Regions from separate parts of the Staphylococcus sp. IVB6214 genome, predicted to be linked through region 2. Evidence: predicted binding sites of a transcription regulator. Region 2 holds the regulator's gene; the other holds the start of a gene.
What was found. The regulator CtsR, encoded in region 2, represses protease genes until heat stress. The targets are predictions, from matches to a motif close to ATGGTCAATAAAGGTCAAACA.
Positions count from the first base shown of each region.

Region 1 (3,434 bases), 250 kb from region 2:
GCAGATAGCGACTCTGACTCAGATGCAGATAGCGACTCTGACTCGGATGCTGATTCAGATTCAGATGCAGATAGCGATTCAGACGCGGATAGCGATTCTGACTCAGATGCAGACAGTGATTCAGACGCAGATAGCGATTCTGACTCAGATGCGGACTCAGATTCAGACGCGGATAGCGACTCTGATTCAGATGCAGACAGTGATTCAGACGCAGATAGCGACTCTGACTCGGATGCAGACAGTGATGCAGACGCAGATAGCGATTCTGACTCGGATTCAGATGTAGAATCAGATGCGGACGCGGACGCAGATGCAGATGCAGATGCAGATAGCGATTCAGATTCAGACGCTGAGACAGAAATGGATAAAGATGGTGACAAGCCTGCAGACCATGATGGCAAAGACAAAGATGGTAAGAAACATCTTCCTGATACAGGTAATGAAACAAACTATGAAGGTACACTTCTTGGTTCATTATTTGCAGCAATGGGTTCTGTATTCTTATTCAGATCACGTCGCAGAAAAAATGATAAAGAATAATTAACATTAATTATTCGCTAAAGAAATCAATAGAAAATCTATGGGGCAAAAGTGTATAGCTTGTTGTTAAGTTATTAACAACTGCGACACAAGTAACTGATAGAGATTTAGAGTGGGGCATTTCGGTGTCCCACTCTTTTTCGTTGTCTAGACAAAAACAAGACATATTTAGTAAGTGTGAGATATAAAAATTTATTTTTAAGCTTAATTATTTGTATTTTTTACTGGAAATGGCATAAAGTATGGGAGTCATCTGTGTTTAAGTGACTTAAATTATTAAAAAGGAGAGAAGAAAATGTCTATTATATCGACAATTCTAGTTGTATTAGTGGCTTTAGAGTTCTTTTTTATTATGTATCTCGAAACGTTTAAAACAGTTTCAGATCAAACGAGTCGTGTGTTTAATATCTCAAAGGACAAATTACGTGATCATCACATACAAATGTTGTTGAAAAACCAAGGCATTTATAACGGTATAATCGGTATATTATTGTTATATGGTGTATTTTTCTCGGGGGATCCAAAAGAAGTTTGTACTATGTTACTTTTGTATATTGTAGGTGTGGCACTATATGGCGGTATCTCAAGTGATAAAAGTATCTTCTTCAAGCAAGGTACATTACCGATCGTTACACTGATTAGCATTTTATTTTTAGCATAAAAAAATCGAGACACTTCATTCAAGAAATGTCTCGATTCTTTAATTATAATAACGAATTAACGTTTGATAACGTTAGCTGCTTGATCACCGCGGTCACCTGATACGATATCAAATTCCACTTGTTGACCTTCTTCTAATGATTTGTAGCCTTCACCTTCGATTGCTGAGAAGTGAACGAATACGTCGTTTCCTTCTTCACGTTCGATAAATCCAAAACCTTTTTCTGCGTTAAACCATTTTACTGTACCGTTATACATAAGAATACCTCCGTGTGCATATTGCACGTTTTTATTTCTGTAAAAAAATTCTTTCATCAAAAGGAGTATATTCTTCAAAATAAACTACAATTCAATTACACGAGCTTTTATTACGATAAATTAAACTATACAGGGTATTTGAGTAAAAGTAAAGAGAATTTTAATAAAAACTTTTAAAAAGTGAAAAACAATGGTTTAAGTGCCATAAAAGTAATAAAATACACTTTCGGCATAGATTTTAAAAGGTTAATAAGATGAAATACTAATCTCATTCTAGCTAGAACATATACGGTCGAAGCGTATACAAAAATATCACTTTTAAAGTGAAGAAAAAGCCTGTACGCTAATTTTCGAGTATAGGCTTACGTTATATTAACGCGCACTATGCCAAACACTTGATAAGAAACAATAGTTAAATGTTTGTTTTCCCAACATACTTAGCATAGATTAGAGTAAAATAAATAGGGATTTCTGAATTGTATTGATCACAAAGTACATGAAAAGCCTGTCATATCAATACTTTTAACCTCCTCGGAAGGAATCGAACCTTCATTGTAAGAACCGGAATCTTAAGTGTTATCCATTACACTACGAGGAGTCAATAAGATTATTTGAACCTTATACATTATAACATGAAATAAGGGAATGCTTAAGTTTTGACCATGTTTGACTTTTGGGTTAAACTATAAACAAATAAACAAGAATATAGGAGGCAGGACTTATGAATTTAATTCCTACAGTTATAGAAACAACAAATCGTGGAGAACGTGCGTATGACATTTATTCACGTCTACTGAAAGACCGTATTATCATGTTAGGGTCAGCAATTGACGATAACGTTGCAAATTCAATTGTATCACAACTCTTATTTTTACAAGCACAAGATGCTGAGAAAGATATCTATTTATATATTAACTCACCAGGTGGTAGTGTAACTGCTGGTTTTGCAATTTACGATACAATTCAACACATCAAGCCGGATGTACAAACAATCTGTATCGGTATGGCTGCATCAATGGGATCATTCTTACTTGCTGCTGGTGCAAAAGGGAAACGTTTCGCACTTCCTAATGCTGAAGTCATGATTCACCAACCACTAGGTGGCGCGCAAGGTCAAGCAACAGAAATTGAAATTGCCGCAAATCATATCTTAAAAACACGTGAGAAACTTAATAAAATTTTATCTGAGCGTACAGGTCAATCTATTGAAAAGATTCAAAAAGATACTGACCGTGATAACTTCTTAACAGCCGAGGAAGCAAAAGAATACGGCTTAATTGATGAAGTAATGGTGCCAGAACACGCATAATATTTTTAATCATAAAGGTGTATCGCATATGATGTGATATGCCTTTTTATTTTGATCAAGTTTTAGACAGAATGGATGACAAAGTATCACATATCTAGTATATTAATTATACTTAAAAAGAAAAGAGTGAGTCTATGAATTTCCATCAAAATCATTTTGCACATGTATCACGAATTGTATTGAATGTGAATGATATAAAGCAACAAGTAAAGTTTTACACTGAGGTAGTTGGTTTAGAACCGTCAGTGGTTACAGATGAGCAAGCAGTGTTAAATATAGGTCGAAACGGACATCAGCTTATTTTGAGGGCATTAAAGAATGGACGTCATGCCAGTGTGAGTGAAGCAGGGCTATTTCATGTGGCGATATTGCTACCTGATAAAAGGCAAGTCGGTCAATTGCTTCATCATTTGTTAAAACATCAAGTGATGGTATCAGGTGGAGATCATATAGTCAGTCAAGCAATCTATTTCAATGATCCTGAAGGGAATGGCATTGAAGTATACGCAGATCGAGATTCAGCAACATGGACGTGGCAAGGGGATCAAGTTGTAATGGATACACTTGAATTGGATGGTAATCGTTTATTGGAGATAGCAGGTGATACATTATGGCAAGGAATGCCAAATGACGCAAAGATCGGTCATTTACACTTGAAATCACATGA
Region 1 is NZ_CP094723.1:502,206-505,639, forward strand. Features, by position in the region: gene MUA51_RS10795 (fibrinogen-binding adhesin SdrG C-terminal domain-containing protein) at 1-540, shown strand, start outside; gene MUA51_RS02420 (DUF1304 domain-containing protein) at 836-1,201, shown strand; gene MUA51_RS02425 (cold-shock protein) at 1,258-1,458, opposite strand; gene clpP (ATP-dependent Clp endopeptidase proteolytic subunit ClpP) at 2,180-2,767, shown strand; gene MUA51_RS02435 (VOC family protein) at 2,902-3,434, shown strand, end outside.
Region 1: a site for CtsR is predicted at 2,112-2,132, ahead of clpP (ATP-dependent Clp endopeptidase proteolytic subunit ClpP). Genes of this name have one in related genera too.

Region 2 (3,434 bases):
GTACACATGACCATACACTTGTGACCCTTCACCGTAAATACCACGAATCGTAAATCCAAATCGATTAATCGATTGTGCAATACGATTCATGCGCTTCATAATCGACAACCCCGGCAGATGCAACATCACACTTGCACGCATCCCCGTTCCGATATTCGTCGGACACGTCGTCAAATAACCGAGTGTCTCATCATAACTAATATCAACTTCGGCATCCAGTTGATCATCAATTTCCGAAGCCCGTTGATACAGAGCATCCAGCGACAAGTCTTGTCCCATGACCTGAATGCGCACGTGATCTTCCTCGTTGACCATCACACTGACCGTCTCATCATCGTTCAGCAACACTGCTGCTGCAGGTTGCTTCGTCAGATCTGGACTGATCAAATGCTTCGCTACAAGCTTGTATGCACTTTGTTGATCCATATCGGACAATCGCTGTACCTTCAAGTCCGTCAGCGCATCTTGTACTTCGTTGACGACGCGATGTCCCTCATCTTCGTTTGGAAACATCAATGGATGCACATAATTTTCAAGATTACGTGCCAAACGAATGCGTGAAGACATCACGACCGGTTGCGTCGCCGTTTGTTGGTGACCATTCGTCAACGGTGCATCATGTTCATTCGTCATCGTGTCTCGACACCTCGCTTTGTTGCGTTTCTTCCAACGCTTGGATTTCATCTCGAACAATAGCCGCTTCTTCAAACGCTTGTTGTGCAACCAGCGTTTCTAAATAGGACCGTTTTTCTTCGATTTGTCGTTTCAAAGCACGCTTTGTATGTGACGACTTCGGATACTTGCCGGAATGTTCCAAGTGACCGCCTTGCACACGACGTACAATGTCAGCCACGTCATCACGAAACGTCTCATAACAATCATGACAACCAAACTTGCCGACATGTGCAATATCTTTTAACGTCATCTGACAAGTTGGACAGCGCTTTGCTTCACGAAACATCATTTGATCGACATTTATGCCGTGTTTCGCTGCGAGATGTTGTAAAATCTGTTGAATGACAAAAGTCCCTTCAACATCATCACCTTCGTGCCATTGCGCATCCGAATGCCCTTGCGAATATTCATGAGACAGATGGATGCCCGTTTGTTTATCTGCGTTTGATTTTTTCAGTTGTTGCTCTTCTTCATGACGATACATGACGCATCACCTTCTCACCTTTAATAATAATTAATCACTGGTAACAGCCGTTTCATGATATTGGCACGAATAATATCTCTCGCTGCCACATCTAACTTCAATGTTTCACGATCAATAACTGCCGCAATCATTTTTGCTTCCCGTTCCGTAATCAAATCATTCTCGAGCAAACCATCAATAATATAATAGGCTTGCTGCTGTGATAAGGATGTCCCAATCAGTGACAACAAGTGTTTAATATAACTCGCATGATCTTTCGTTTCTATCTTAGTGATGCGAATATAACCACCACCACCACGCTTACTCTCTATTTCATATCCATGTTCATTCGTAAATCTTGTCTTTATCACATAGTTGAGCTGAGATGGTACGCAATCGAAACGTTCAGCAATATTCGCGCGTTGTATCTCTACAACATCGGCTTGTGCTTCTTCAAACAACTGCTTAATATATTGCTCTATGATATCTGACATATTGTGCATCATATCACCCCTTTTGACCATCTTTGACTATATTATATGACCCCCTTTGACCTTTTTCAACCAATATGTTTTCCAATTTATCAATTTGTTATGTTATTGCTTTCATTTATGTTGTATTATAGAGTTAGTGAAAATATTAATAAATTTGAATAAGAGGTGTCATGCATGCATATTATTATTGGGATTGTCGGCATCATTGTTTTCTTAGCGCTCGCGCTACTTGCAAGTTCTGACAGAAAAAATGTGCGCTGGCAATACATCGGTCTTATGCTTGCCATCCAAGTCGTTTTAGCCTTTTTCTTACTTAAAACGAGCATCGGGATTAAAATCGTTGGTGGCGTAGCATCAGGGTTTGGATACTTGCTTCAACAAGCATCTGAAGGGATCAACTTTGTATTCGGCGGCTTAATGAATGAAGGGGAATCTACTTTCTTCATTAACGTGTTATTACCGATCGTGTTCATTTCAGCATTAATCGGTATTTTACAATATTTAAAGATTTTACCAGTTATCATTAACGTACTTGGTTTCTTGATTTCTAAAGTAAACGGTATGGGGCGTTTAGAATCATATAATGCTGTTGCTTCAGCGATCTTAGGTCAGTCTGAAGTATTCATTTCATTGAAAAAACAATTGCCGTTTATTCCGAAACACCGCTTGTACACATTGACAGCATCTGCCATGTCAACAGTTTCTGCGTCAATCGTTGGGGCATACTTCACAATGATCAAACCAGAATTCGTTGTAACAGCTGTTGTCTTAAACTTATTTGGTGGTTTCATCATCGCATCAATCATCAATCCATACAAAGTGGATGAAGAGAATGATAAATTACTGATCGATACAGACGAGAAAAAACAATCATTCTTTGAAATGTTAGGGGAATACATTTTAGATGGTTTCAAAGTTGCTGTTATCGTAGGTGCCATGTTAATTGGTTATATCGCATTGATTTCATTATTAAACGGAATTGTTGGCGGTATTATCGCAATGGTTTCAGGCGGTTCATTAGACTGGAACTTCCAAACATTAATCGGCTTTATCTTCGCACCACTTGCATTCTTAACAGGGATTCCATGGAGTGATGCAGTTGACGCTGGTTCAATCATGGCAACAAAATTATTATCAAACGAATTCGTCGCAATGACAGAACTTGGAAAAGTAGAAGGGTTATCAGATCGCGCAGTTGGTGTCGTATCTGTCTTCTTAGTATCATTCGCCAACTTCAGCTCAATTGGTATCATCTCAGGTGCCATCAAGTCATTAAACGATGAAAAAGGTGACGTTGTTGCTCGCTTCGGATTAAAACTTTTATTCGGTGCAACACTTGTATCATTCATCTCTGCAACAATCGCAGGATTCTTTATTTAAATAGGAAGTCCATTTTTTGTGGTGGGCAGATAATAAAAAGTAACTAATTTTATTTTTAACTTAATCATAACATGTAGTCATCTCTACATTCATTTAAGCGTACAGTTTAATTATTAATTGTGCGCTTTTTCTATACCATCATTTCTTTAATACTCGCTTGCCAAGGCGCCTCACTTCAACTAATTTTGGCTTTATTGAATAAAAGAAGCCAAAATGGATTTTCCGTTCGGCTTGTTGCCTTAGGCGTCTCGTATTAGAAATGATTTTAGATACACATCTCTAAGTGTGTTAGGACATATTAGATAGCGATTACTACGTAATATATTTATGCAGCGTTATTTATTAGTAAACTATCCTTTTTACGTCGTTGATATAGCTTAAAAATAATCAGTATCCTTGCCTTGAAGTTATTAAAGTTTCGA
Region 2 is NZ_CP094723.1:252,537-255,970, reverse strand. Features, by position in the region: gene MUA51_RS01205 (protein arginine kinase) at 1-633, opposite strand, end outside; gene MUA51_RS01200 (UvrB/UvrC motif-containing protein) at 623-1,159, opposite strand; gene MUA51_RS01195 (CtsR family transcriptional regulator) at 1,180-1,641, opposite strand; gene MUA51_RS01190 (NupC/NupG family nucleoside CNT transporter) at 1,807-3,012, shown strand; gene MUA51_RS01185 (ISL3 family transposase) at 3,338-3,434, opposite strand, start outside.